2 regions of the Sphaerisporangium krabiense genome follow, and region 1 is predicted to be linked to the other one. Evidence: riboswitches for the same ligand, from Rfam matches in the RefSeq annotation. Region 1 holds a riboswitch; the other holds the start of a gene.

Region 1 (14,800 bases):
CGGGCGCGCCTGCTGCGCCGCTTCGCCGAACTCGTCGACTCCCACGGCGAGGAACTGGCCCGCCTGGAGGTCGCCAACGCGGGCCACCCGCTCGGCAACGCCCGCTGGGAGGCGGGCAACGTCCGCGACGTGCTGCACTTCTACGCCGGAGCGCCGGAGCGCAACCACGGCAAGCAGATCCCGGTCCCGGGCGGGGTGGACATCACGTTCGCCGAGCCGCTCGGCGTCGTCGGGATCATCGTGCCGTGGAACTTCCCCATGGTGATCATGACGTGGGGCGTCGCCCCGGCGCTCGCCGCGGGCAACACCGTGATCGTGAAGCCGGCCGAGTGGACCCCGCTCACCGCCGCGCGGCTGGCCGAGCTGGCCCTGGAGGCCGGCATCCCCGAGGGGGTGCTCCAGGTCCTGCCCGGCGCGGGCGAGGTCGCGGGGGCCCGCCTCGTCGAGCACCCGGACGTGCGCAAGATCGTGTTCACCGGCTCCACCGAGGTCGGCAGGCGGATCGCCGCGAGCGCGGCGCGGACCGTCAAACGTCTCACGCTGGAGCTCGGCGGCAAGAGCGCCAACGTGGTGTTCGCCGACGCCGACCTGGAGCGGGCCGCCGCGACCGCGCCCTCCGCGGTGTTCGACAACAGCGGGCAGGACTGCTGCGCCCGCTCGCGCGTCCTCGTGCAGCGCCCCGTCCTGGAGGAGTTCCTCGACCGCCTCGGCGCCGCCGTCGCGTCCCTCACCGTGGGCGACCCGCTGGACCCCGGCACCGACCTCGGCCCGCTCATCAGCGCCGAGCACCGCGCGCGGGTGGCCTCGTTCGTCACCGGCACGCCGCGCTTCCAGGGCGCCTGCCCGTCCGGCAAGGGCTTCTGGTTCCCGCCGACCGTGCTCACCCACGAGTCGCTGGACGAGCGCGCGTTCACCGAGGAGATCTTCGGGCCGGTGGTCAGCGTGGTGCCGTTCGACGACGAGGCGGACGCCGTGCGCATCGCCAACGACACCGTGTACGGCCTGTCCGGCTCGATCTGGACGCGGGACGTGGGCCGCGCGCTGCGGACGGCCCGGGCGATCGAGGCGGGCAACCTGTCGGTGAACTCCCACTCCTCGGTGCGGTACTGGACGCCGTTCGGCGGTTTCAAGCAGTCCGGCCTGGGCCGGGAGCTCGGCCCCGACGCGCTGGCCGCGTTCACCGAGACCAAGAACGTCTTCATCGCGCACTGACACGAGGACGATCCAGCGAACGACCCGTCAAGGAGATCTTCACCATGCAGCGACTGCGTGACCGCGTGGCCGTGATCACGGGCGCCGCGGGCGGCATCGGGCTCGCCACGGCCCGCCGCTTCGCCGAGGAGGGCGCCAAGGTGGTCTGCGCCGACGTGGACGAGGCGGCGGGCGCCAAGGCGGCCGAGGAGGTGGGCGGCCTGTTCGTCCGCGCCGACGTCACCAGCGAGGAGGACGTCGCCCGCATGTTCGAGACGGCCTTCGAGACCTACGGCGGCGTGGACATCGCGTTCAACAACGCGGGCATCTCGCCGCCCGACGACGACTCGATCCTGACCACCGGCATCGAGGCGTGGAAGCGGGTCCAGGACGTCAACCTGACCAGCGTCTACCTGTGCTGCAAGCACGTCATCCCGTACATGCGGCGGCAGGGCAAGGGCTCGATCATCAACACCGCGTCGTTCGTGGCGGTCATGGGCTCGGCGACCTCGCAGATCTCCTACACCGCCTCCAAGGGCGGCGTGCTCGCGATGTCCCGCGAGCTCGGCGTGCAGTTCGCCCGCGAGGGCATCCGGGTGAACGCGCTGTGCCCGGGGCCGGTCAACACGCCGCTGCTCCAGGAGCTGTTCGCCAAGGACCCCGAGCGCGCCCAGCGCCGCCTGGTGCACGTCCCGCTCGGGCGGTTCGCCGAGGCGTCCGAGATCGCCGCCGCGGTGGCGTTCCTGGCCTCCGACGACGCGAGCTTCATCACGGGGGCGGAGTTCCTGGTGGACGGCGGCATCTCCGGCGCGTACGTGACCCCGCTGTAGGAGGGCGCCATGACACGGCCGGTCATCGGGATCACCTGCTACGTCGAGCGGGCGTCGTTCACCGTGTGGGACACGCCCGCGGCGCTGCTGCCCTACGACTACGTCGACCGGGTCGCGCGGGCCGGGGGCCAGCCGGTGCTGCTGCCTCCGGCGGGCGACCCGGCGCCGCTGGTGGAGCGGCTGGACGGGATCGTCGTCGCGGGCGGCGGTGACGTGGACCCGTCCCGGTACGGCGAGGAGCCGCACGGCCGCACGAGTCACGTCAGGGAGTTCCGCGACGCGGCGGAGTTCGCGCTGGTCGCCGCGGCGCTGAAGGCGGGCCTGCCGTTCCTCGGCGTCTGCCGCGGCATGCAGGTGCTGAACGTGCACCTCGGCGGCACCCTCCACCAGCACCTCCCCGACCTAGTCGGCCACGACGGCCACGCCCCCGCCCCCGGGCGGTACGGCCACCTGCCCGTGCGCCCGGAGGCGGGCAGCGGGCTGGCGGGCGTCCTCGGCGCCGACCCCGTCCAGACCGCCCACTACCACCACCAGGCGGTCGCCCGACTCGGCGCGGGCCTGGTGGTCGCCGCCACGTCCGAGGACGGCGCCGTCGAGGCGGTGGAGCTGCCGGACCGGCCCTTCGCCCTCGCCGTGCAGTGGCATCCGGAGACCGGCGAGGACATCCGCCTGTTCCGGGCGCTGGTGTCGGCCGCCGCCGTCTGACGTGCCACCCCTGCCGCCACCCCGGCGGGCATGGACAGGCGGGCGTGCGTTGGTAGGGTGGGCGAGAACACCGATGATCCCGTGCGGGAGAGAGTCCTGACATCCGGTCAGGACCCCTGAAGGAGCAAGTCCTCCCCACGAACCTCACAAGGCAAAGGACCGCGCGGGAAAGGTGATCTCTGGAAAGCAGGTCCCCTCCGGGGGCCTCGCCGAAGGTGAAAGTCCGGCAAAACCCGGGCGAAACTCTCAGGCACCGATGACAGAGGGGGAGGATGCTCTCATCCAACCCTGTCTGAGGTGCGCATCATGTCCAGACCCACACCGCTCCGCGAGGTGCACGAGAGCCTCGGCGCGACGCTCACCGACTTCGCCGGCTGGCTGATGCCGTTGCGCTACGGCAGCGAGTCCGCCGAACACAACGCGGTGCGCACGGCCGCCGGGCTGTTCGACCTCTCCCACATGGGCGAGATCTTCGTCACCGGGCCGCAGGCCGCAGACGCCCTCGACCACGCGCTCGTCGGCCACCTGTCCGTCCTTGAGCCGGGCCGCGCCCGCTACACCATGATCTGCGCCGCCGACGGCGGCGTCCTCGACGACCTGATCGTCTACCGGCTGGCCGCGGAGGAGTTCCTCGTCGTCGCCAACGCCTCCAACTACCCCAAGGTCGCCGCCGAGCTGACCGAGCGGACGGCGGGCTTCGAGGCCGCGGTGGAGGACCGCTCCGACCGGTACGGGCTGATCGCCGTACAGGGTCCCCGCTCGCAGGAGATCCTCGCCACGCTCACCGACGCCGACCTGCCCTCGCTGAAGTACTACGCCGGCCTGCCCGCCACGGTCGCCGGGGTGGAGGCCCTCATCGCCCGCACCGGCTACACCGGCGAGGACGGCTTCGAGCTGTTCGTCGCGGCCGGCGACGCCGTCACCCTCTGGCAGGAGGTCACCAAGGCGGGCGACGCGTACGGGCTGCGCCCCGCCGGCCTGTCCGCCCGCGACACGCTCCGGCTCGAAGCCGGCATGCCCCTGTACGGCAACGAGCTGAACGCCGGGCTCACTCCCTTCGACGCGGGCCTCGGCCGCGTCGTACGGTTCGACAAGCCCGGCGACTTCGTCGGCCGCGCGGCCCTCGCGCCGCTGAAGGACATCCCGCCGCGCCGCCGCCTCACCGGGCTCGTCGCGCGGGGCCGCCGAGTGCCACGCCACGGATACCCCGTGGTACGGCTGACTGACGGCACCGTCGTTGGAGAGGTCACCAGCGGCGCACCCTCGCAGTCCCTCGGCAAGCCGATCGCGATGGCCTACGTGGACACGGACGTGTCCGAGGGGCTCGCGGTCGACATCCGTGGAAGCCATGAACCGGTCGACGTGGTTGACCTGCCTTTTTACCGGAGGAGCAAGTGAGCAGCATTCCCGAGGAGCTCAGCTACACCAAGGAGCACGAGTGGATCGCCGGCCTGGAGGACGGCATCACCGTGACCGTGGGCATCACGGCGTACGCCGCCGAGTCGCTGGGTGACGTCGTCTTCGTCCAGCTTCCCGAGGCGGGCGCGACCGTCGAGGCGGGCGACGCCGTGGGCGAGGTCGAGTCCACCAAGTCCGTCAGCGACATCTACGCGCCGGTCAGCGGCGAGGTCGTGGAGGTCAACCAGGTCGTCGTGGACGACCCGTCGCTGGTCAACTCCGACCCCTACGGCGACGGCTGGCTGTTCCGCGTGCGCGTCCAGGACACCCCGGAGGACCTGCTCTCCGCCGAGGAGTACGCCACCGTCACCACCGCGGACTCCTGACCTTCGTTCGTCCTCCCCTGGCGGCTCCGGCGGGCCATCGCTCGCCGGAGCGTCCCTTCTCTCGTCACATGTTCCGAAGGTTCGCCACACACGTTCCGAAGGGCACAGATCAATGGCGATCAGCGTCTTCGACCTGTTCAAAATCGGCATAGGCCCGTCCAGCTCCCACACCGGCGGCCCCATGGCCGCCGCCCACAAGTTCGCCAGGGGACTCAAGCAGGACGGGCTCCTGGAGAAGACCGCCCGTGTCGAGGTGATCCTCTACGGTTCCCTGGGCCTGACCGGCAAAGGCCACGGCAGCGACAAAGCGGTCCTGCTCGGCCTGTCCGGCGAGAAGCCCGAGCTCGTCGACGTGGACACCGTGGACGAGCGGCTCGCCGAGATGCGCGCGTCCGGCACGCTCCGGCTGTTCGGCGCCCAGGAGATCCCGTTCGTCGTCGGCGAGCACTGCGTCTTCGAACGCAAGGTCTCGCTGCCGCACCACCCCAACGGCATGCGGTTCACCGCCTTCTCCCCTGAAGGCGACGTCCTGCGCGAGAAGATCTACTACTCGGTCGGCGGCGGGTTCGTCGTGGACGAGAACGCCACCGGCGCCGACCGCATCAAGGCCGACGACACCGAGCTGCCCCACCCGTTCACCACCGCCGCCGAGCTGCTCAAACAGTGCGCCGACACCGGGCTGTCGATCTCCGGGCTGATGCTGGAGAACGAGAAGGCGTTCGGCCGCACCGAGGCCGACATCCGCGCCGGCCTGCTCAACCTGTGGCAGGTCATGTCCGAGTGCGTCCGGCGCGGCACCACCAAGGAGGGCGTGCTGCCGGGCGGCCTGAAGGTCAAACGGCGCGCCAACCAGATGCTGCGGCGGCTGCAGAGCGAGAGCCCGGAGAAGGACCCTCTGCAGACCATGGACTGGGTCACGCTGTTCGCCCTCGCCGTCAACGAGGAGAACGCGGCCGGGGGACGCATCGTCACCGCCCCCACCAACGGCGCCGCCGGCATCATCCCCGCCGTCCTGACGTACTACGACCGTTTCGTCCCCAACGCCGACGAGGACGGCGTCATCCGCTTCCTGCTCACCGCCGGAGCGATCGGCGTCCTGTTCAAGGAGAACGCCTCGATCTCCGGCGCGGAGGTCGGCTGCCAGGGCGAGGTCGGCTCCGCCTGCTCCATGGCCGCCGCCGGCCTCACCGAGGCCCTCGGCGGCACCCCCGAACAGGTCGAGAACGCCGCCGAGATCGGCATCGAGCACAACCTCGGCCTCACCTGCGACCCCATCGGCGGCCTCGTCCAGATCCCCTGCATCGAACGCAACGCGGTCGCCTCCATCAAGGCCATCACCGCCACCCGCATCGCCCTCCGCGGCGACGGCCGCCACTTCGTCAGCCTCGACAAGGCCATCAAGACCATGCGCGACACCGGCCGCGACATGCTCGACAAGTACAAGGAGACCAGCCGCGGCGGCCTCGCCGTCAACGTCATCGAGTGCTGACCGGCGCTCCCCTCGTCCGGTGACCGGGCGGCCTCCGGTCAGGAGGCCGTCCCCCGGGCGAACCATATGGCCGCGGCGGCGCAGACGGCGGCGGCGAGGAGCAAGGAGAACACCGTGCCTCCAGGGAGGGCGGCCAGGGAGCCCATGGTGGCGACACCGAGGCTGGCGCCGGTCTGGCGGACGGCGTTCAGCAGGCCCCCCGCCGCTCCGGCCGTGCCTGACGGGGCGGCGGCGAGGACGGCGGTGACCAGGGCGGGGAGGGCGAAGGAGACGCCGAAGCCGGTGAGGAGGAGTCCGAGGGCCTGCCAGCCGTAGCCCGCGCCGGCCCAGGACGCCCAGCCGAGTGACGCGCCGCCCGCGGTGAGCAGGCCGAGGCCGGCCAGGATGGGCGGGCGGGGGCCGACGCGGGCCACGATGCGGCCGGTGAGCGGCGGGTTGAGCACGAACGGCAAGGTGAGGGGCAGGAAGGCCAGGCCGCTGGTGACGGCGCTCAGGCCGTGCTCGCGCTGGAACAGCAGCGGCAGGACGAACAGGTTGCCGTTGAGGGCGAAGGTGACCGCCGCGCCCGCCGCCAGCGCCGCCCGCACGCCGCGCCCGCGCAGCAGCCCCCGGTGGAGCACCGGAGCCGTGCTCCGCCGTTCCACGACCGCGAAAACGACGCCCGCCAGAACCGTGGCCGTACCCGAGAGCGCCGCGTGGCCCCAGGAACGCGCGCCGGCGGCGATGAGCGTGTCGGTCAGCAGCGCGAGCGCGGCGCAGACGGCGAGCTGGGCGGGCCAGTGGATGCGCCGGTCGCCGCGCGGGGAGTGAATCGCCCGGCCCGCCGTCAGCGCGAGCACCAGCACCGTGAGCGGCACGTTGACCAGGAAGACGGCCCGCCAGCCCGCCAGGTCCACCAGGAGGCCCCCCGCGACGGGTCCTGCGGCCACCGCCGTCCCGCTGATCGCCGCCCAGGCCGCCACGGCCCGGGTGCGCGCGGCCGGGTCCGGGTACAGCCAGGCGATCAGCGCCATCGAGGCGGGCACACAGGCGGCCCCGGCGGCACCGAGAACGGCCCGCAACGCGACCAGGACCGGCAGGGTCGGAGCTGTCGCCGACAGCAGCGATACCAGTCCGAAGACGACGATCCCGGCGCGGAACACCCGGTGCGCGCCGTAACGGTCGGCGACTGCGCCGGCCGACAGCAGCAGGGCACCGAACACCACGGTGTATCCGGTGGTGGCCCACTGCAGGCCGGCGATCGAGGCGTGCAGAGAGGCGGCGAGGTCCGGCTCGGCGACGGACAACACGGTCATGTCCAGCAACACCATGAAATATCCGAGCGAGATCCCCACCAGGACGATCGGGCGGCGTACCCGCCGTGCCGCCGCGTCCGCGCGGGAGATGACAGTGGTCATGCCGTCCAACTCTGCGGACCTGGGCCAGTCCCCTCCACCGGCCCGGCCGCAGGCGGCGTGCGGAAATTCCGAATGCTTTGCGCGGGATCGTCGTCACCGGTCATGCCGTAACTGTGCGGACCGGGCCGCAGCCCCTTCACCGGCCCGACCGCAGGACCGCATGTGGAAATTCCGAATGGTCTGCGCGGGTTTGTCTTCACATGGAACTACGGCAGTTGCGGACGTTCGAGGCGGTAGCCCGGCACCGGACGGTGACCGACGCCGCCGTCGCCCTGGAACTGTCCCCCTCCAGCGTCTCGGAGCAGATCCGCACCCTGGAGAGGTCGCTGGGGGTGACGCTGTTCGAGCGCACACCCAAGGGCATGCGCCTGACCGAGGCAGGCGAACGGCTGCTGAGCTGGACCGGCCGCCTGCTCGACCAGGCCGAACAAGCACGCAGAGAGGTCACCGGCCACTCCCGCGCACTACGGCTAGGCGCCCTGGAGACGATCGCCGCCACCCACGTACCCGGCGTACTGGCCAGACTCACCGCAAGCCGCCCGGACGCCGACGTTCAGGTGGTCCCGAGTGCGAGCCGCGACGAACTGCTCGCCGCCATGACCGCCGGACGGCTGGACGCCGCGCTGCTGCTCGACACCGGGGACGCCCTGGGGGACCTCGGGTTCGCGGCCCCGCCCGCGCCGCTGACCTTCGTGGACGTCGACATGGTGCCGCTCGCCCTCGTCGCGGCCCCCGGTCACCGCCTGGCAGAAAGCACCCAGGTGGTCCCGGACGACCTCAACGGTGAGCGCCTCCTGGTGAACGTGCCCGCGTGCTCCTTCTGGATGGCCGCCGACAGGATCCTCGGCCCGGGCCCCGAACGCGTGCGGGCGGGCAGCGTCGCGGTGATCCGCGCCTGGGCCGAACAAGGACTCGGCCTCGCGCTCCTGCCGGAGTTCGCGATCTCCGACTCCCTGACGAACGGCACCCTCACCCGGCTTCCTCTAACCACCCCAGATCTGAGTTTGCGCCTCGTCTGGCGCTCCGACCGGGAAACCCTCCCCGGCCTACGCGACCTCCTGTACGCCGCGAGCGCGTGACACGTGCGGATCAGTCCCCTCACCGACCGAGGGGACTGACCACGGCCAGCACTTCACTTAGAGAAAGCGCCGCGCTTGAAACCGATCAAGAAGGCGTACCACTCACCCGGCGTGACCGTTAGGACAGGGTGTTTCGGAAGCTTGCTGTCCCGGATCCCGACGAGGCCCGGGATGTTCGAGGCCACCTCGACGCACTCGCCTGAGTCACTGCTGAAGCTGCTCTTGCGCCATTGTGCGCGGTCAAGATCATGCGCCAATCAGGTTCACCGCCTTCGGGAGGTGATGGGCGGACAGACTCAGATAGAGATGACGTCGTGCTTGAGACCGGTCAGGAAGACCGTCCACTCACCTGGGCTGACCGTTACCACGGGGTTGCTCGGAAGCTTGCTGTCTCGGACACCGATGAGGCCAGGGACGTTTGAAGCCACCTCGACACACTGGCCCGCGTCGCCGCTGAAGCTGCTCTTGCGCCACTGTGCACCCTGAAGGTCATGAGCCAATTCGGTTCACCGCTTCCTCTATGAGTCGGAGTGACTCTTTGAACGGTACGGCCTCCGCCCGGATTGCGTCATACTTCCGGATCAGATCAGTGATCAGAGCACGGTCATCGAAGGTCCGTCCGACCGGTTGAGCATCCGAATATGCCGCGTAAGACGATCCGTTTCTCTCTGCGATGATGAACCCTCCCATGAGACCGCAATGAGGTCGTGCCGCATAGGGGACGACTTGGATCGTCACCTGAGGGTGCTCGGCCATCTCTAGCAAATATCCCAGTTGCTCGCGCATGATCCCGGCACCCCCGATGGGGTGTGTGATCACATCTTCATCGATGAGGAAGTTGAGGTCAGGCGGCTTGTCCTGATACAGACGCGCCTGTCGCTGCATACGGTTCGTCACACGCTCTTCGAGTTCTTCGTCAGTGACGCCAGGCCAAGTGGCCAGGATCTCGCGGGCGTACGCCCTTGTCTGGAGAAGGCCCGGGATGATCAGCGGCTCCCAGTTGCGCAGACCCGTGGCGTACTCTTCCTCCTCTAGCCACGGGCGGAGGTATTCGGGGGCCTTGTGCCAGGTGGTGGCCATGTAGAGGCGGAGCATGGTGCCGTCTAGGGCGAAGGTACGGTCGCAGAGTTCGGCGAACTGTCTCGACGGGGGGCGCTTGGCGCGCTCGACCAAGTTGATCATGGAGTCGGAGTAGCCGAGGCGCTCGGCCAGTTGGCGCTGGCTCATGTGCGCCGCCTCGCGGTGGCGGCGCAACTCGAAGGCGAAGAGGGCTCTCGGGGACTCGTGCGGGTCTATCTCTTTGTCGGGGGACAAATTGCACCTACCCATCCAAGTCAAACGTTTTAAGCTGCTCGCTTCGAATTCCCCACAGAATCGCTGACAGAGTTGGTGGACACGACGTGTGCCCGTTCCAACACACATCGTAGTCGCCGTCGGGCAGCATCGGAGAGGAATTCCAGGAATCACAGGACGGCAATGCCGTCGTTGGGAGGAGTTTCGGCAGCACCGTCAGACGAAAAGGCCGGCAATCGAACCAGCCCTGGGTGTGTACCACCGAGGGCCTAGAATCCTTGCGCCGACCGCCGACCCCATCCCCATCATTTCGCACGGGCAATCCGGCGATATTAGTTCCGCGCGCTTCCGCACTGCCCCGTTCGATGGACGCGCACTTCTGGGGTGGGCTAACGGCGAGCGACCACGACAGACCCGCACGGGTGGGCTCAACACACCTCAACCGGCAAAGCAGCCACCCAATGGATGGTGATGCTCGGGTACGGGGTGTGGAGTGAGCAGCTTCGGGACTGGAAGAGGGGTGGGAGCCCACCCGTGCGGGACCGCCCTGGCGGGCCGCCGTTAGCCCACCCAACAAGTTGGCACCATTAGAACGCCGACGGACCCAAACCGACGGCCCCAAAGGGCCGACATTTTCCGCAGGCTCCGCACAGCTGTTCCGCGCGCTTCCGCACCGCCCCGTCCGATGGACGTTCAGCTCTGGGGTGGGCTAACGGCGAGCAACCACGGCGAACCCGCGCGGGTGGGCTCAACACACCTCAACCAACTCAATAGTCACCAAATACCGATGGGCACCGGTTATGGGTGTGGAGTCCAAGAGGTTGAGATTGGAAGAGGTCCGGGAGCCCACCCGTGCGGGACCGCCCTGGTCGGCCGCCGTTATCCCACCCAGATGTGCGCGCCAATAGAGCCCAGGCACACAACGCACCGCTGGAAACGCCGTCAGGCACAAGACGCTGACGCCGGGCTCATCCGAGGCGGTCCAGCCAGGAGAAGAAGGGAGGGAAGACTCGCCGGGCCGCGTAGTCGGAGAGCATGCCGTGGCCCTCGTTCTCGATGGCGATCCATTGCGAGCCGGACGGGAGGTCGTCCAGGTGGGTGCGGACGGCCTCGGCGGGGATGCGCGGGTCTCGCTCGCCGTGGGCGATGAAGTGTGGGACGGCGGCGAACGGGTCGTGGGCCGCGAAGCGGCCGGCTGCCGTCCGTAGGAAGGCCTTGACCTGTGGATACCCGGACCCGGCGAGATCTGAGGGATGTAGGAAGCCGCCGAGCAGGAACACGCCGCGTACCTCGGCGGCGATCCGGGCGACACGGCTCGCCAGGTAGCCCCCGTAACTCATCCCGCCGACCACGACGGGGCCGATCGCGGTGCGGCGCAGCACGCTGAGCGCGTCGTCCGCGTCGTCCACTCCGTAGCGTTCGGGCAGCGGGGCGCGGACGGCGGGGTCGATGAGCCCGCTGCCGCGCAGGTTCGGCTGGACGACGCGCCAGCCGGCCAGTGCCAGGGACTCGGCGAACGGCGACCACGTCGCCAGGTTCGACCCGTTCGGGCCGCCGTGCAGCAGCAGCACGGTGCCACGCGCCTGGCCGGGAGGGTCGCGCAGCAGGGTGGGCAGGGGGCAGTGCGACCCCTCGAAGACGGTGCTGACGGCGGAGGGCAGGCCGCCGGGACCCGGCGGGACGGGGCTCAGCCGGATCTGTTCCCCGGCGGCCAGCCGCCCCGCCTCGACCAGTTCGAGCCGGCGCGGCTGCCCGGCGGAGGTCCAGCTCAGGCCGACGAGGTCGCCGTCGGCCCGCACGTCGTCCACCACGATCTGGGCGGGCTCCACCAGGCGGCGCAGCGTTCCCGAGCGCACGTCCCAGGCGTGCGGGACGCGGCCCGGCCATGCTTCCAGGACCACGACGACCTCGTGCTCGGACAGCCACGGCCCGGCGGAGGTCACCGGGCCGTCCCAGTGCGTGACGCCGTCGCGGTCCACGCACACGACCCGGCGAGCCCTGCCCTGGCGGAGCAGCAGGGCGATCCGGTCGTGGCCGGGGAGCGCGGGCACGACGCACTCGGCCGTCGCTCCGGGGGGCAGCCGCACCTCCCCGGCGACCGGGTGCGCGACGGCCCGCCCGTCGGCGGTCAGGACCGCGCGCGGCCCGGCGTGCTCCGGTTCCGCGCGGACGCCGGTCAGCGGTATCGGCAGGCTGCTCGCCTGCTCGGCCGCCAGGTCCTGGAACACCTCGGCGACCAGGCGCCCTCCGGTCCACTCCGGGCGGGAGTTCCACCGGGACCCGCTGGTGAGCCTGGTCCAGCGGCCGTCCGCGAGCAGCGCGAGGTGGCGATCGGACCAGGCATCGGTGCTGACGACCGGCCCGGCGGGGGTGAGCGCGAACGCCGGGCGTGCGGCGTCGAGCTGTGCCCGCCGGAACGGGGCGGGCAGCGAGCCGGTGATCTCCGGCGACCGGTCCGGCAGGGGAACGACGTCCGGCGTCATGGTCTTCCTCCCCCGTGCTTCGCGGTCAGGAGGGCGTGTACTGCTTCGCGCGGAGGACCACCGGTACGACGCGGTCGCCGACCAGCAGTTCCACCCGTTCCCCGGGCCGGTGGCTCTCGACCCACGCGTCGAGGTCGTCCAGGCTGCCGAACAGGAAGTCGCCGCAGGAGCGGATGACGTCGCCCGCGCGGACCCCGGCCAGGTCGGCGGGCGCGCCGACGGCCACGTCCTGCACCAGCATGCCCTCGCCGCGGATGGCTCCGACGGGGATCACCCCGAGCTCGGTCTTGTGCATGGTGTGGTAGTTCTTCGGCGTTCCGTCCAGGTAGTCGCCGAGCAGTTCGAGGAAGTGGTCCCAGTGGTGCAGGAAGCCGTCGCGCTCGAACCTGCCGTTGCCGTCCGCGGGGAAGCCGTCCTGCCGGAGCTTCAGGCGGGTGTGCGTCTCGCCCGAATCGGCCGGTACGTCCGCCAGCTCGAACGTCATCCGGATCTCGGCGTCGCAGGCGATGAGGCCGATCACCAGTTCCAGGCGGCGGAACCGGTCCAGGACCTCGATCCGCCCGCTGTAGACGGTCGGCATGCGCGCGCCGGCGTCGTAGACCCAGCACAGCGCCGCCCCTTCGCGCTCGGGCATGACGCTGGCCACCGTGCCCAGCCAGTGCTCGGCCGCCGCCGGGTCGAAGATGGTCTGCCAGACCCTCTCCCGGGGGTGCCGCAGCAGGCGTTCCAGGCTGTTGCTCACCATCGTGTGCTCCTTCTCATGCTGTCTGACTGTCGGCCGGGGGCGGCGTCAGCTCCGCGACCCGGGAACGCGTGATCGTGACACCGGCGAACACGGCGAGCGCGAGCATGATCGCGCCGGCGACCACGAACGACGTGCGCAGCCCGGACAGCGAGGCGAGGACGCCGCCGAGCAGCGCGCCGAACGGCATCGCCCCGTAGGTGACCAGCCGGTGGACGCCGGTGACCCTGCCGAGCAGGTGGTCCGGTGTGCCGGCCTGCCGCAGGGACATCTGGTTGACGTTCCAGATCGCGGCGCCGAGCCCGGCCAGGATCTCGCCGGCCGCCGCGAACCACGGGTTCGGCGCCGAGGCGGTGACCAGGCACGAGACCCCCGACACGACCAGCGCCAGCCGGAGGCTGACCGCCGTGCCGAACCACCTGTTGAGCCGCCCGGCCTGCGCCGCGCCGAACAGGGCGCCGAGAGAGCCCGCCGCGAGCAGCAGGCTGAAGCCCAAGGCGCCGAGGCCGAACAGCTGCTGGGCGAACAGCACGAAGATGGCGTTCTGCGCGAGGGACGCGACGTTGAACAGGCCGGCGATGCCGGTGATCGCCCTCAGCACCGGCTGCCGCCACAGAAAGGAGAAGCCCTCGCTGATGGCCCGCCGCATGCCGCCATCGCCGAGGGCGTTGCGGGCCACATGGTAGTCGCCGCGCATCCGGCGCAGGAGGACGGCGCTGACCAGGAAGGACAGCGCGTCGCCCAGGAAGGGGAGCGACCTGGACATGGTGAACAGCAGGCCGCCGAGGGGCGGACCGACGAAGGACTCCACCGTGTTCCGCGATCCGACCAGCCACGAGTTGGCGCGCTGGATCCGCACGGGGTCGTTCGCCACCACCCTGGGCAGCACGGCGGTGCTGGAGCTGTCGAACACGGTGTCGGCGATGGCGATCAGGAAGCCGACCACCATCAGCAGGGCGATGCCGGCGGACCCCGTCGCCACGGCCACCGCGAGCCCCGCGGTCAGTCCGGCGCGGACCAGATCGCTGATCCACATGGCGCGTTTGCGGTCCCACCGGTCGGCCATGACGCCCGCGGGCAGGGCGAACAGCAGCCAGGGCAGCCTGCCGACGACGACCACCGACGACACCACGATCGGGTCGCTGGACAGCGAGGCCGCCAGCAGGGGCAGCGCCGCGGAGGAGATGCCGTTGCCCAGGAGCGACACGGTCGTCGCCCCCCACAGCATGGGGAAGTCGGGGGCGAGCGCGGACAGGCCGAACCGGCTCGGCCGGCGCGGGGGGCTCGTGTCGCGCAGGGTGTCCGCCATCATCGGTCCTTTCTGTCGGGTGCGTCGGCCGGGAGGGGCGCGAGGTCGAGGCGCAGCAGGCCATGCCGGAGCAACTCGGCCACCACTTCGCGGCCCTCGCCGGTGGACGGCCCGCCGTCGCCGGAGGCCGCGCGGACCAGTTCGTCCACCCGCCACGGGGTACGGGCCAGCAGCAGCCGCACCAGTGGGGCGCAGACGGCGTCGAAGTCGTAGCGCTTGCCGGCGGACACCAGGACGCACCGGGGACCGTCCTCCTGGAGGGCCACCGGCCGGGGCGAGGCCAGCACCACGACGGCGTCCGGCGGGCAGTCGCCGGCCGGCCCGGCCGCGTACGGCAGCGCGTGCCGGGGCCTGGGCTGCGCGCGCCCGTCCCGTTCCGCGACGTACCGGCGCAGCCCGTCCTCGGTGAGCAGGGCGCCGATCTCCTCCCGCAGCACCGACAGCCGGCTCGCCGTCTCGTCGTCCCACCCGGTGAGGGGCAGGTCGAAGCGCGCCTCC
Region 2 (14,800 bases), on a different contig from region 1:
CCGGGACGCCGAGCAGGAAGTGGTAGGCCGAGATGGCGTGGTCGCCGTAGCGGGCGCCGCCGCTGGGCTCCGACAGCACCGGCCAGCCCGCCATCCCCGCTGCGGCGACGTGGCGGCGCACGTTGACGGCGCCGTCGCCGACCACCAGCACTCCGCGCCGGGTCGGGGGGACGTGCAGCCCGGCCGAGGGGGGCGCCACCCGGGCCCGCACCCAGGGGCCGTCGCCGCCCTCCAGAGGCTCGCACCAGGTGGTGTCGCCGTCGGGGATCAGCGGCTCGCGGAAGGCCAGGTTGAGGTGGACGGGGCCGGGGTCGCCGGGGCCGAGGGCGCGCTGGTAGGCGCGGCAGGCCAGCGAGCGCCAGTAGGCGACCTGGCCGGGACGCTCCTCGGGCACGCCGACCTCGGCGAACCAGCGGACCGACGGCCCGTACAGCTTGAGCTGGTCGATGGTCTGGCTGGCGCCGGTGCCGCGCAGTTCGGGCGGGCGGTCCGCGGTCAGCAGCAGGAGCGGGACGCCCGACTCGCTCGCCTCGATCACCGCGGGGTGGAAGTTGGCGGCGGCGCTGCCGGAGGTGCAGACGAGGGCGACCGGCCGCTCGGACCTGCGGGCCAGGCCGAGGGCGAGGAAGGAGGCCGACCGCTCGTCGATGCGCACGTGCAGCCGCAGCCGCGGGTCGCCGTGTGCGGCGATGGCGAGCGGCGCCGACCGGGAGCCCGGGGCCAGCACGAGGTCGGTCAGCCCGCAGCGCACCAGCTCGTCGACCAGTACGCCGCTCAGCGCCGTGGCGGGGTTCACCGGGCCTCCCCCGGGCGGGCACGGCGACGCCTGACCGCGTGCGGGGCGAGGTGGGGGGCCCTCATGTACGCGCGGAGGGGCGGCCGCAGGAGCGGGGACGGCACGGGGCCGGCACGGCGACGCGGACCGGACGAATACCCACCGGACGAACACGGACCCGAGGAACGCGGACTAGATGAACGCGGACTAGATGAACGCGGACCGAGTGATCGCGGGCCGGGCCGACACCGAACGGACCGATACCGACCAGATGATCGCGGACCGGCCGGACGCGGGCGGGATGGACGCTGAGGGGATGCTGGTGCTCGCCGGGCCGGTTCCAGTCGACGGTGCCCACTGTCAGTCTCGCTCCTCACTCGGCCCGGCACGGCCACGAGGCGCCCCGCGCGGGGGACGCCTCCCATCGGGACTAACCTTACGACCGTGGGTGAGCGTCCGGTGCACGCGGTACTCGGCACTCCCGGCCCGCTGGTTCTGGAGAAGGTCCGTGAGGCGCTCCTCGGCGGCGGCCCGGCCGTGCTGCCGCTCGATCCTTCCCTGCCGGGCCCCGCGCTGCGGGCGACGCTGGCGGCCCTGCGCCCCACGCACCTGGTCACCGCCGGCGGCGTCGAGGCCCTGCCCGGCGGGGTGCCGGCGGACGGCGCGGTCGCGGCGATCATCGCGACCAGCGGGTCCACGGGCACGCCCAAGGGGGTGGAGCTGCCCGCCGCCGCGCTGGTCGCCTCGGCGACCGCCTCGCTGGAGCGGATCGGCGCGCGCCCGGGCGAGCGCTGGCTGTGCTGCCTTCCCCCCTCGCACGTCTCCGGCCTGCAGGTGCTGGTCCGGGCGCTGCTCGGCGGCACGGAGCCGGTGGTCCACGAGCGGTTCTCCCCCGGCGCGGTGGCCGCCGCGGGCGCCGACCACGTCTCTCTGGTCCCCACCCAGCTCCGCCGCGTGCTCGACGCCGGGGTGCCCTTGGCGGGGCTGCGCACGGTGCTGCTCGGCGGCGCCGCGCCCCCGCCCGGCCTGCTGGAGGCGGCCCGCGACGCGGGGGTGCGCGTGGTGACGACGTACGGCATGAGCGAGACGTGCGGGGGCTGCGTCTACGACGGCGTGCCGCTGAACGGCGTACGGGTGGCGGCCGGCCCCGGCGGGCGGATCCGCCTCGGCGGGCCGGTGCTGTTCGCCGGGTACCGGCTGCGGCCCGACCTGACGGCGGCGGCCATGGACGGCGGCTGGTACGTGACCTCCGACCTGGGCACGGTCGAGGGGGGCAGGCTGCGGGTGCTGGGCCGCGCGGACGACGTGATCAACACCGGGGGGCGCAAGGTCGTCGCCGGGACGGTGGCCGGGGTGCTGGGCGGGCATCCGGGCGTGCGGGAGGCCGTCGTGCTGGGCCGGCCGCACCCGGAGTGGGGACAGGAGGTGGTCGCGGTCGTCGTGCCCGCCGATCCCGCCGCTCCCCCGGCGCTGGCGGAGCTGCGCGCGCACGTGAAGACGCGCCTGCCGGGGTACGCGGCGCCGCGCGCGGTGCGGCTGGTGGACCGGTTGCCGCTGCTCCCGAACGGCAAACATGACCTTGTCGCGATAAGAGAAGAGATTTCCCGGTTTGTTGGCACAGGCGATCTTTCTTGACCACAATGTCCCGTCAAGGGAACCGGAAGCAGCCTCCGGCGCGTCTTAAAGGACAGCTGGACCCAGGAAGGACGCCTTGATGAAGCCAACCCGCAAGATGTGGATCTCCGCCGCGGTGACCGGTGTGGTCCTCGCCGGGGGAATCTCCGTCGCGGCCGCCGCCGCGTCCGGCCGGGTGGAACAGGCCGACAAGGCCGGGTCGAAGACCTCCGAGACCTACGGCCCGGGCGAGGCTCCCGGCCAGATCCCCGGCCCCGAGATCCCCCAGAACGCCGAGCCGACCCGCTCGCCGGAGACGTTCGTGGTCACCGACCCCGACGTCAACGGCGACCCGCGCAAGGTGGCGGAGTTCTGGACCGAGAAGCGCCTCGAGGACGCCGAGCCGCTGCCGATCCCGGTCCTGACCCCGGAGAAGACCCCCACCAAGAAGCCCACCGGCTGACGCCGGGGCCGCGAGCCGGGGAAGGCGGGCGCCAGGACGGCGGCCCGCCTTCTTTCATGCCGCGCCGGTTCCGCGCCGGGAACGGGCCGCGCGGACGGGCCGGAACCGCCCCCGAGGGGGATCCCGGGGCCGCCTCGCGGCGGGCGGTGTCGAAGGCCCGATCCGGGGCAGAGGGCATGCCACCAGGGACGATGAAGCCGAGGAACAGGAGTTGATCAGGCACGGTCTTGCGGGCGGCGGGAACAAACCACGGCCTCCGGCGTTATTGATACTGGTGCGCCGAACGCGAACGCCGCGCCATCCCATCGACTGAAACCGACGACTCCGTGACGGAGGAGGTGTGCTCATGCCCAGAACCACCGCGGCGGCCCCGGCCGAGAGCGAGGCGCCCGCGACGGCCCTCGCCCGGATCCTCGACCAAGGACGAGCGCAGGGTCACCTTTCCCTCGCGGATCTCCGCGAGGCGTTCTCGTCGGCGGGGGTCGGCCCGGCCAAGGGCCGTTCCATCCTGCGCGAGCTCACCGAGGCCGGCGTGAGCCTGGCGACCGAGAACGAACCCGCCACGCAGGCGGGCGCCCCGGCCGGGAAGACCCGTAAGAGCACCACAGTGAAGACCACGGCGAAGAGCGCAATGACCAGCACCACCACCTCCAAGCCCGCGCACACCGGCGTCCGGGCGGCCGGCGCCGCGACCACCGCGGAGACCGCCGAGGCCCGCCCCCGGCGCGGCCGGGCCGCACACAAGACCGCCGCCCCGCCCGCCCCGGCGCGGCCCGCCTCCAAGGACGAGCCCGGCCCGGAGGACTCCTGGGAGGAGCCCGACGAGGCCGAGCTGCAGGGCGAGACCCTCGACCTGGACGACCAGTCCTCGGTCATGGGCGACTCGGTGCATACCTACCTCAAGTCCATCGGCCGCCGCACGCTGCTGACCGCGGCCGAGGAGGTCGAGCTGGCCAAGCGCATCGAGGCGGGCCTGTACGCCGAGCACAAGCTGGAGACCGGCTCGCCCGGCGAGCAGGAGCGCACCGAGCTGGAGTGGGTCGTCGAGGACGGCCGCCGCGCCAAGGACCACATGCTGGAGGCCAACCTCCGCCTGGTGGTCTCGGTCGCCAAGAAGTACACCGACCGCGGCATGGCCCTGCTGGACGTCGTGCAGGAGGGCAACCTCGGCCTGATCCGCGCGGTGGAGAAGTTCGACTACTCCAAGGGGTACAAGTTCTCCACCTACGCCATGTGGTGGATCCGCCAGGCCATCCAGCGCGGCTTCGCCGACTCGGCGCGCACGATCCGCCTGCCGGTCCACGTGCTGGAGCTGCTGTCCAAGCTGTCGCGCGTCGAGCGCGACATGCACCAGCGGCTGGGCCGCGAGCCGACCCCTGAGGAGCTGGCGGTCGAGCTGGACAAGACCCCCGACCAGATCGAGGAGCTCCTGCGCACCAGCCGCCAGCCGATCAGCCTGAACGCGACGATCGGCGAGGACGGCGAGACCACGATCGGCGACCTGATCGAGGACGTCGACGCGCCCGAGGCCTCCGAGGTCGTGGACCGTCAGCTCCTCGGCGCCGAGCTGCGCGGCGTGCTGGACAACCTGACCCCGCGCGAGGCCAAGATCATGGCGCTGCGCTTCGGGCTGATCGACGGCAAGCCGCACACGCTGGACGAGATCGGCAAGCACCTGGGCCTGACCCGGGAGCGGATCCGCCAGTTGGAGAAGGAGTCCCTCTCCAAGCTCCGCCACCCGAGCAACACCCGGCCCCTGCTCGACTGGGCGAGCTGACCACCCGCGCGCCGTTCGTCCCGGCTGGCTCGGTCCACCCGAGCCGGCCGGTCCGTTTTCCGGCGCCGTTCTCTAGTGCGTGGGGGCGGTGCCGGCGCCGGAGGGGTAGGCGCGCGGGGCGCGGACGATGCCGGTGAGGCGGTTCTCCTCGCGCAGGGTGCGCAGACGGTCGACCTCGGCGGTCCACCTGGCGCCCTCGGGCGTGGCGACCCCCTTGCGGCGGCGGATGCGGTCGTCGTAGGCGCGCACGCCCAGAGTCGCCCGGCGGGCCGCCTCCGCGGTGCGCAGCGCGTCGGTCAGCGCGCGGTCGAAGGCCAGGCCCGCGGCGCGCAGCTCGGCGGTGCCCGCGCCCTCGGCCTGCGCCCGGCGCAGCTCGCTCTCGGCCTCGCGCGCCTTGTGGAGCACCTGGGCGAAGCCCTTCCCGACCTCCTGGTCGGCGTGGTGCCTGACCTCCGCCTCCCGGCTCACCCTCGGACGGAAAAACGCCATCGCCCTGCCCTTTCTCGGCCTTTCGCCGGTGATCCGGCGCTTGTCGCACGCCCTAGCGTACGCCGCTCCGGGAGCGCCCGGGTTCGCGGACCGGCGTGGCGCCCTTTACAAAGTAAGCCAAATTGTGGATCATGGCGGCATGCCGGCGAAACGACCTCCCGTTCCCCTGTCCCGCGAGCGCATCATCGAGGCGGCGCTCCACATCGCCGACGGCCAGGGCCTGCGGCGGCTGACCATGCGCCGTCTCGGCGACGCGCTGCAGGTGGAGGCGATGGCCATCTACCACCACCTCCCGCGCGGCAAGGAAGCGCTGATGGACGCGCTGGCCGAGCACGTCACCACCGTCGCCGTCGAGCCGTCCGGCGCGGCGAGCTGGCAGGAGGTGGCGCGCGCGTGGGCCCGCGCCGCCAGGACGGCGCTGCTCGACCACCCCGGCGTGCTGGCCCTGGCGCTGACCAAGCCGCCCCGGGGCACCGCGCTGATGGCGATCCGCGACCAGACCGAGCAGCTCGCCGAGGCGGGCCTGGACGACGCGGCGCGCGCCGTCCGCACCCTGCGGGCCTTCGTGATGGGCAGCGTCGCGGTGGAGATCCAGCGCTCCGGCTGGGCCGCGGGCCCGGACGGCGACGAGGAGGACGCCCTCCCCCTCCCGGAGCCCGGTCCGGCCGCCCTTTCGGGGCCCGGGGGCGCCGAGCCGGCCGAGGAGGCCGTGGACGCCTTCGAGCGGGGCCTGGAGGCCGTGCTCAGAGGGCTCGCCCCGGCGTAACCATTCGTTTATCCGTTCGGCGGCGAGTCGTATTGAGACCGTTATCTTGGCTGGGGCACGCTTGTGCCGCAGGTCACACCGCATGAGACCAGCCCTGTCGGCCCCCTTGACCCCCCTAATCGAAGGATCTAAACCGTCCTAATGGGCTATGTCGCCCGCGTGTGACCCGCAGCACACTTACTCTGTAAGTGTGTGCCAGCACACACATCGACAGCAAAGCGTTCGGCCCCGTCCGACGGGGGCGGGGGAATCGGGGCGGGCGAAAGCCCCCACGCCGAGAACCCCGGCCGGACACCAGACCGAGAGAGAGATCCGGAGGCACGCCGATGTGCCCGCATGAGCCGTCCTGTCCGACCACCACCGCGCCGGACCGCGAAGCCGCCCGCACGATCGCGGCACACCCTGAGCAGGGGTGGAGCCTGTTGTGCAACGGCATCGTGCTTTTCGAGGACACCGGGGAGCTCCTGCCCGACGGTGCGATCATCGCGCCGCACCGCCCCACCGACCTCGCGATCAGCGCGGCCTGACACCCTCACGCGTAACGGGGGCCGAGCCACCGCGCGACCACCTCGCCCACCCGGGCGGGGTTTTTCTTGAACTCGTGCGCCTCTCCCGGCAGCACGACCAGTTCGGCGGCGTCCGCGACGTCGGGGACGCCGAAGGGATCGCGGTCGCCGTTCACCACGAGTACGTCCACGCCCGCCTCGCGCAGCTCGCCGGCCCGTGAGCGGTCGGGCCTGCCCGGCGGGCGCAGCGGGAAGGCCAGCGCCACCACGGCCTCGGCCCCGGCGGCGCGCGCGGTCCTGCACGCCACCCGCGCCCCGTTGCTCCGCCCTCCCTGCACGAGGGCCAGGCCGGGGAACCGGCGCCGCAGCTCGGCCACCAGCGCCGTCCACGCCGCGTCCTGGCGGACGGCCGACCCCGGAGCCCGGGCCCCGGCCACCCGGAACGGCTGAAGCACCCGTGCCACCGTCCCGCCGACGCCGGTGACCGCGTCGCGCACCGCCAGCAGGTCGGGCGACTCCACTCCCCCGGCGGACCCGTGGGTGAGCACGAACAGGAACCGCGGATCGGGGACCTCGTCCACCTCCACGATCGCCGGGCCGCTCGGCGTCACGATGCGCATGGCGCACACCGTACCTGCGGAGGACTCCGCTACTTCTCACGGGGGATGCCCTCGGCCGGACGTCCATGACAGATTATGACGGTGCCGGATAATCCACGCGATGAGCTGCGGGCGACCGTCGAGGCCAGACGCGATCTCGGGCCCGACTACGAGAACGCGCTGATCGAGTCGTTCCTCGACAAGCTGGACACCACGATCGACGCCCGGGTGCGCGCGGCGGTGGCCACCCAGAACGGGCACCCGGACGGCTACGCCCCGCCCCTCGGCGGCCCGCAGCCCGCGCCGGGCAAGCACCACGCCCAGCGGGTCGACCCCTCGCTCCCGATCGCGCTCGGATCGCTGGGCATCGGCGTCCCGCTCACGGCGATCGCCGCGGCCGGCGCCGGGCCCGGGGGGCTGTTCCTGGCCTGGACGGGCATCGTGCTCGTCAACGTCGCCGCCGCCTTCGGCCGCCGCAAGGGCCGATGACCACCGATCCCACGCCGGCCCGGATCGGCCAGGGGGTGGAGTTGCATCACCACCAAGGTCAGCGTGACGCCGCCCGCGACCTGTTCGCCCAGATCTGGGAGGACATCGGCGGCGAGCAGGGCGATCCGCTGCACGTCTGCGTCCTCGCCCACTCGATGGCCGATGTGCAGGACGACGTGCGGCAGGAGCTGACGTGGGATCTGCGGGCGCTCGCCGCCGCCGACCGGGTCACCGACGAGGGGATCGCGCAGGCCGGGGTGACGATCTCGGTGGCGGGCCTGTATCCGTCGTTGCACCTGAACCTGAGCGAGTGCCATCGCAAGCTGGGCGATCTCGATCGCGCCCGTGAGCACCTCCAGCGGGCCCGGGCCGGGATCGGCGCGCTCGGCGACGACGAGTACGGGCGGCTCATCAAGGGCGGCCTGGAGCGGGTGGCCGAGCAGTTGGGCGAGAGCGTCTGACCGCGCCCGCCCGGAGAGACGCCGCAGGAGAGTGAATCACCGGCGGGAGCGCCGCCATCGCGTCCCGGGTGCGATGGCGGCGCCCTCACCGCGGTCAAGCCCGGCGACGCCGTCTCACGAGCGCCGGTCCTCGTCCTCGTCCTCGCCCGCGTCCGGAGCCCGCGTGTCGTCCGGGGCGTCGCCGGCGAAGGCCGCGTCGTCGCGGGCCCGGCGCAGGCGCACCTGGGAGGCGACCTCCTCGTCGGGGTGGCCGAGGCCGTACTCCCACACCGTGGCGGCGTCGGCGTCCCTGCCGCGCAGCGGGAGCACGCGGGCCAGCAGCTCGATCGCCAGCGCCGTGCCGTCGGGGTCGCCGCCCTCCTCGGCGGCGGAGGCGAACTCGCCGCACGCCAGGTCCAGGTGGGCCATGCCGAGCATCACGCGCAGCCGGCCCTGCTCGGCGGCGTCGGGGACCTGCAGGGCCTCGAGGACCACGTCGGCGGCCTCCCCCGGCGCGCCGTCCTCCAGCAGCCGCCCGGCCAGGAGCTGGGCCGCCCGGGAGGCCGTCACGGGGTCGCCGGTGGCCAGCGCCGCCCGCAGCGCGGTCTCGGCCGCCGCGTCGTCGCCCTGGCCCTCGGCGATGCGGGCCAGCGCCATGTGGGCCGCGGGCAGGTAGGCCGGCGTGCCGAGGCCGATCACCGCCTGCCAGGCGGCGCGGGCCTGGTCGCCGAGGTCCTCCTCCTCGAACCCGCGGGCCAGCAGGCAGGCCGCCTGGGCGGCGTACTCCGGGTGGCCGGTGGCCAGGGCCGTGCGGGCGGCGGCCCTGGACCCGGCGACGTCGCCGCGCCGCTCCAGGACCACGGCCAGGCCGACGGCCGCCTGGGCGCGGTCGGCCTCACCGTCGTCGGCGGCCAGCTCGGCGAAGATCTCCGCCGCCGCGTCCAGCTCGCCGCTCTCGGCGAGCCGTCGCGCGTCGTCGATCCGCCGGCCGGAGTCCACCTCGTGCGCCGCCATCAAGACCTCTTCTCCGCGTGGGGGGAGTGGGGGAACCGCGGGTCTCGCGACGCGGAAGGCGCCGTCGCGCGCGACATATTATGCCGATCGGGACGGCCTCCGGGGCGGCGTACGTCAGTCCTCGTAGGCCTCCAGCGGGGGGCAGGAGCACACCAGGTTGCGGTCGCCGTAGGCCTGGTCGATGCGGCGGACCGGCGACCAGTACTTGCCCTCGCGCAGCGCCGGGACGGGGTAGGCCGCCTCGGTGCGGGTGTAGGGGTGCTGCCAGTCGTCGGCCACCAGGCAGTCGGCGGTGTGCGGGGCGTTCCGCAGGGGGTTGTCGGCGCGGTCGTAGGCGCCGGAGGCGACCTTGGCGATCTCGCCCCTGATCGCGATCATGGCGTCGACGAAGCGGTCCAGCTCGGCCAGGTCCTCGCTCTCGGTGGGCTCGATCATCAGGGTGCCCGCCACCGGGAAGGACATGGTGGGCGCGTGGAAGCCGTAGTCGATCAGCCGCTTGGCGACGTCGTCGACGGTGACGCCGGTCTCCTTGGTGATCTGGCGCAGGTCCACGATGCACTCGTGCGCCACCAGGCCCTCGCGGCCGGTGTAGAGCACCGGGTAGTGGGGGGCGAGCCGGCGCGCGAGGTAGTTGGCCGACAGGATGGCCTGCTCGGTGGCCGCCGTGAGGCCCTCACCGCCCATCATGCGCACATACGCCCACGAGATGGGCAGGATGCCCGCCGAGCCGTAGGGCGCCGCCGAGACCGGCCCGACGGGCCCGCCGTCCCGCAGCGGGTGGCCGGGCAGGTAGGCCGCCAGGTGGGCGCGCACCGCGACCGGGCCGACGCCCGGGCCGCCGCCGCCGTGCGGGATGCAGAAGGTCTTGTGCAGGTTCAGGTGGGAGACGTCGGCGCCGAACGCGCCGGGCTTGGCCAGCCCGACCAGGGCGTTGAGGTTGGCCCCGTCGACGTAGACCTGGCCGCCGGCCTCGTGGACGCGCGCGCAGATCGCGGTGATCGTCTCCTCGTACACCCCGTGCGTGGAGGGGTAGGTCACCATGATCGCGGCGAGCCGGTCCCGATGCTTGCCGATCTTGGCGTCGAGGTCGGCGAGGTCCACGTTGCCCTGGTCGTCGCAGGCCACCACGACCACCCGCATGCCGGCCATGACGGCGCTGGCGGCGTTGGTGCCGTGCGCCGAGGACGGGATGAGGCACACGTCGCGCTCCAGGTCGCCGTTGGCGCGGTGGTAGGCGCGGATGGCCAGCAGCCCGGCGAACTCGCCCTGGGAGCCGGCGTTCGGCTGCAGCGAGACCGCGTCGTAGCCGGTGACCTCGGCCAGCCAGCGCTCCAGGTCGGCGATGAGCGCGAGGTAGCCCTCGGCCTGCTCGGCGGGCGCGTAGGGGTGCAGGCCGGCCAGCTCGGGCCAGGTGATCGGCTCCATCTCGGTGGTGGCGTTGAGCTTCATCGTGCACGAGCCGAGCGGGATCATCGACCGGTCGAGCGCGATGTCCTTGTCCTGGAGCCTGCGCAGGTAGCGCAGCAGCGCGGTCTCGGAGCGGTGCGCGCGGAACACCGGGTGGGCCAGGTACTCGGTGGAGCGCAGCAGCTCGCCGGGCAGGGCGTCGGAGGCGGAGGTGTCCACGTCCTCCAGCACGACGCCCTCGAGGCCGAAGGACTCCCAGACCGCGGCCAGGTGGCCGCCGGTGGTGGTCTCGTCGCAGGCGACGCCCACGTGGTCGGCGTCCACGTGGCGCAGGTTGATCCCGCGGGCGCGGGCGGCGGCCACGACCTCTCCGGCCCGGCCGGGCACCCGGGCCAGGACCGTGTCGAAGAACGCCTCGTGCACGACCTCGACGCCCGCGCCGCGCAGCCCGGCGGCCAGGACGGCGGCGTGCCGGTGGACGCGCTGGGCGATGCGCCTGAGCCCCTCGGGGCCGTGGTAGACGGCGTACGTGCCGGCGATGACGGCGAGCAGGACCTGGGCGGTGCAGATGTTGCTGGTGGCCTTCTCGCGGCGGATGTGCTGCTCGCGGGTCTGCAGGGCCAGGCGGTAGGCGGCCCGGCCGTCGGCGTCCTGGGACACCCCGACCAGGCGCCCGGGCATCTGCCGCTGCAGGCCCTCGCGGACCGACATGTAGGCGGCGTGCGGGCCGCCGAAGCCGAGGGGGACGCCGAAGCGCTGGGAGGAGCCCACGGCGATGTCGGCGCCGAGGAAGCCGGGCGACTCCACCAGGGTGAGGGCCAGCAGGTCGGCGGCGGCGACCACCAGCGCGCCGCGGGCGTGCGCCTCCTCGGCCAGGGCGCGGAAGTCCTTCAGCCGGCCGCTCGCGCCCGGATACTGGACCAGGACGCCGAACAGCTCGCCGCCGGGCAGGCCCTCGGACAGGTCGGCCTCGGCCAGCTCGATGCCGAGGGGCTCGGCGCGGGTGGCGAGCACGGCCTTGGTCTGCGGGAGCGCGTCGGCGTCCACGACGAACACCGGGCTCTTGGCGCGGCCCGCGCGGCGGGCCAGCGTCATCGCCTCGGCGGCGGCGGTGGCCTCGTCCAGCAGGGAGGCGCCGGCGACGTCCAGGCCGGTGAGGTCGGCGATCACGGTCTGGAAGTTCAGCAGGGCCTCCAGGCGGCCCTGGGAGATCTCCGGCTGGTAGGGGGTGTAGGCGGTGTACCAGCCGGGGTTCTCCAGCAGGTTGCGCCGGATGACCGCCGGGGTGATCGTGTCGTGGTAGCCCAGGCCGATCATGGAGGTGAGCAGGCGGTTGCGCCCGGCCAGGGCGCGCAGCTCGGCGATGGCCTCGGTCTCGCTCGCCGCCGGGGGCAGGCGCAGCGGGCCCTCGGCGCGGATCATGCCGGGGACCGCGACGGCGACCAGGTCGGCGACCGAGGCGTAACCGACGGCCTGCAGCATGCGGGCCTGTTCGGCGTCGGAGGGGCCGATGTGCCGCGTGGCGAAGGGCGGCGCGGACAGGTCGCGAAGCGGTGACCGATCGGTCATGGAGGCCCTCCTGAAGGGTTGAGACCGGGCGCGTGGCGCGCGTGTGCCGTCTCCCCCTCTGTCAGCGCGGCGCGTGCCGCGACCTGAGAGCTTCACCCCCCGCGGGGGGCTTGCACCGTCGGTGAGGCACGCCTGGCGGGCATGCCTGCTTTCCAGAGTCGCCTCACCCGCGCGGTACGTGTGCCTGAGAGATTCCGGGGAGGTTGCTCCTTCGGCGCCCGGGCCAGCGGGCGGGCGCCGCGGCCGCGGCGCCTGCTCGTGCCCTCGGGACTCTCCCGCGCGGGGTCGTAAGCCTTGCACCAACTGTACCCGCCCGTCACGGGCGGAAGGCTACCCCAGTACCGCCCCGCCACGCGGGCGCGCGCCGGCGCCGGGTTCGCCGCGTGCGGCCCCACACCGCCGTCCCGCGAACCCGGGGACCGTCCTGCCGATTCCCGCCGCTCCCCCACCGGGGGGCGGGAGCCGGTCAGCCCGTCCTGCGGGCCTTCCTGCGCCGAGCCAGCTCGTCACCCGGGTGGTCCTCCGTGGTGGCGGCCGGCTCCACGCGTTCCCCCGGCAGCTCCGCCAGGGTGCCCTCGACCTCGCGCCAGACGCCGCCGAGGGCGATGCCGAACACGCCCTGGCCGCCTTCCAGAAGGTCGATGACCTCGTCGGCCGAGGTGCACTCGTACACGCTCACGCCGTCGCTCATCAGCGTGATCTGCGCCAGGTCGTTGACCCCGCGCTCGCGCAGGTGCTGGACCGCGGTGCGGATCTGCTGGAGCGACACCCCGGTGTCGAGCAGGCGCTTGACCACCTTGAGCACCAGGATGTCGCGGAAGCTGTAGAGCCGCTGCGAGCCCGAGCCATGCGCCGGCCGCACCGACGGCTCGACGAGCTGGGTCCTCGCCCAGTAGTCGAGCTGCCGGTAGGTGATGCCGGCCGCCGAGCAGGCCGTCGGGCCGCGGTATCCCACGTCGGCGGGCAGCGACGCCGGCCGCTCGTCGAACAGCAGGCCCTGCTCTCCCGCGCGCTCCCGAGCCGACCGGCGCTGGGCCGGATCGTGCTGGTCGGCCGTCTTTCCCTCGCCGCTGCTGACCGCCACTGCGGACCTCCGGCTTTCTCTCATCCCACGGTCTGATCTGGGGGTTCGTGAATTACAACCGTGGTTTCCCTTGCACCGTAGGACCGGTGCGATGCTCAGTCAACGATCCCGCCCGGCGCGTCGTGAAGCGTAAATGCCCGATATGGCGCACTGGGCTACCCCGCACGGCCGAAGTCCTCCGGGGTGATCGTGTCCAGGAACTCGCGGAACTTCTCGACCTCGTCCTCCTGGTCGTCGGGAATGATGACACCGGCCTCGCGCACCACGTCCTCACTGGCGAAGATGCTCGTGCCGGTGCGCAGCGCGAGCGCGATCGAGTCCGAGGGGCGCGCGCTCACCTCGACCCCGTTGGAGAACACCAGGTCGGCGAAGAAGATCCCGTCGCGCAGCGCCACGATGTTGACCGCCTGCAACCGCACGCCGAGGGCTTCGATCACGTCCTTGAACAAGTCGTGGGTGAGCGGCCGCGGAGGTGGCTCCTCGGCCTGTGCCAACGCGATGGCCGTGGCCTCGGTCATGCCAATCCAGATCGGCAGATATCGCTCACCCTTCGCCTCCTTCAGAAGGACGATGGGTTGGTTGGTGGGCATCTCCACGCGGACCCCCACGACCTCCATCTGCAACACACGCGGCTCCGTCCCATTGGGTCACCGGCCCGCTCCGGGCCTGCTCCCTTACGGCTCTCAGCTCGCGGCGTGACCATCGCCGCAAAATTCAACGTAACATCCTCCCACCCCGAAATGTCCGGGCGGCTCCGTCACCGGCCGAGAATGCCCCGCAGACCGGTCCTCACCAGGGCGGTGCGCAGTTCCTGGAGCAGCCCGGAGATCTCGCGGGCGGTCTCCTCGGCCTGGCCGGCGGCGCCCGGGGCGCGGCGGCGCATGAGGGGCGCGACGGCCTGCTCGACGAGCCCGGCCTCGCGCTCGGCGGCGGCCCGCAGCGTCCGCAGGTGGCGGGGGTGCAGGCCGAAGCCGGCGAGCGCGCCGCAGGCCCTGGCGACGGTGAGGGCCTCGGCGTCGTACCAGCGGGCGACGGGCGTGATCAGCCCGTAGTCCTCCAGCTCGGCGAGGGTCTCCTCGTCCAGGCCCGCGGCCTCCAGCAGGTCGGGGCGGGTCAGCCGGACCTCGGGCGCGGGAGGGTCGCCGACGGGGCGGGGGCCGCCCAGCGGCGCGTCCTGCGGGCCGGCGGTCATCAGATGGTCCTTGATGACGCGCAGCGGCAGGTAGCGGTCGCGCTGGGCGGTGAGGATGTAGCGCAGGCGCTCGACGTCGGCGTGGGTGAACTTGCGGTACCCCGAGGGCGAGCGCTGGGGCTCGATGAGCCCCTCGCCCTCCAGGAAGCGGATCTTGGAGACGGTGACGTCGGGGAAGTCCGCCCGGAGGATCTCCAGGACCTCCCCGATGCTCATGAACGCCCGGGCGGCCTGCGCGCTCATCACCGTCCCACCTCACCCACGCGTGAGGAACACCAGCCGGAACTTGCCGATCTGGACTTCGTCACCGCCGGTCAGAGGGTGCTCCTCGATGCGCTCCCGGTTGACGTAGGTGCCGTTGAGGCTGCCGACGTCGCGGGCGGTGAAGTAGTCGCCGCGCCGGTAGAACTCGGCGTGGCGGCGCGACACCGTCACGTCGTCGAGGAAGATGTCGCTCTCGGGGTGGCGGCCCGCGGTGGTGAGGTCGCTGTCGAGCAGGAAGCGGCTCCCGGCGTTCGGCCCGCGCATCACGACCAGCAGCGCCGTGCCCGGCGGCAGCTGGTCGACGGCCGCGCGATCGGGTAGGAGCGTCTGCCCGGTCGTCTCCGAGTCCATC

The links. A riboswitch is a leader RNA that binds a small molecule or an ion and turns the genes downstream of it on or off. The one in region 1 is predicted to bind glycine.
Region 2: another riboswitch for glycine. It lies ahead of gcvP (aminomethyl-transferring glycine dehydrogenase); the one in region 1 lies ahead of gcvT (glycine cleavage system aminomethyltransferase GcvT).

What each region holds. Positions count from the first base shown of each region.
Region 1 is NZ_JACHBR010000001.1:43,729-58,528, forward strand. Features, by position in the region: gene BJ981_RS00200 (aldehyde dehydrogenase family protein) at 1-1,212, shown strand, start outside; gene BJ981_RS00205 (3-oxoacyl-ACP reductase) at 1,257-2,021, shown strand; gene BJ981_RS00210 (gamma-glutamyl-gamma-aminobutyrate hydrolase family protein) at 2,031-2,726, shown strand; glycine riboswitch at 2,801-2,898, shown strand; glycine riboswitch at 2,899-2,999, shown strand; gene gcvT (glycine cleavage system aminomethyltransferase GcvT) at 3,033-4,124, shown strand; gene gcvH (glycine cleavage system protein GcvH) at 4,121-4,510, shown strand; gene BJ981_RS00225 (L-serine ammonia-lyase) at 4,623-5,999, shown strand; gene BJ981_RS00230 (MFS transporter) at 6,038-7,396, opposite strand; gene BJ981_RS00235 (LysR family transcriptional regulator) at 7,612-8,475, shown strand; gene BJ981_RS00240 (DUF397 domain-containing protein) at 8,529-8,732, opposite strand; gene BJ981_RS00245 (DUF397 domain-containing protein) at 8,772-8,975, opposite strand; gene BJ981_RS00250 (helix-turn-helix domain-containing protein) at 8,965-9,789, opposite strand; gene BJ981_RS00255 (alpha/beta hydrolase) at 10,737-12,251, opposite strand; gene BJ981_RS00260 (SRPBCC domain-containing protein) at 12,277-12,996, opposite strand; gene BJ981_RS00265 (MFS transporter) at 13,010-14,305, opposite strand; gene BJ981_RS00270 (cupin domain-containing protein) at 14,302-14,800, opposite strand, start outside.
Region 2 is NZ_JACHBR010000003.1:51,084-65,883, reverse strand. Features, by position in the region: gene menD (2-succinyl-5-enolpyruvyl-6-hydroxy-3-cyclohexene-1-carboxylic-acid synthase) at 1-796, opposite strand, end outside; gene BJ981_RS35250 (AMP-binding protein) at 1,220-2,410, shown strand; gene BJ981_RS35245 (hypothetical protein) at 2,490-2,852, shown strand; gene BJ981_RS38850 (RNA polymerase sigma factor) at 3,199-4,629, shown strand; gene BJ981_RS35235 (hypothetical protein) at 4,702-5,097, opposite strand; gene BJ981_RS35230 (TetR/AcrR family transcriptional regulator C-terminal domain-containing protein) at 5,258-5,884, shown strand; gene BJ981_RS35225 (DUF5999 family protein) at 6,211-6,411, shown strand; gene BJ981_RS35220 (alpha/beta hydrolase family protein) at 6,417-7,010, opposite strand; gene BJ981_RS35215 (hypothetical protein) at 7,092-7,478, shown strand; gene BJ981_RS35210 (tetratricopeptide repeat protein) at 7,475-7,939, shown strand; gene BJ981_RS35205 (hypothetical protein) at 8,054-8,932, opposite strand; gene gcvP (aminomethyl-transferring glycine dehydrogenase) at 9,047-11,908, opposite strand; glycine riboswitch at 12,071-12,196, opposite strand; gene BJ981_RS35195 (MerR family transcriptional regulator) at 12,375-12,992, opposite strand; gene BJ981_RS35190 (bifunctional nuclease family protein) at 13,148-13,618, opposite strand; gene ftsR (transcriptional regulator FtsR) at 13,750-14,427, opposite strand; gene BJ981_RS35180 (FHA domain-containing protein) at 14,440-14,800, opposite strand, start outside.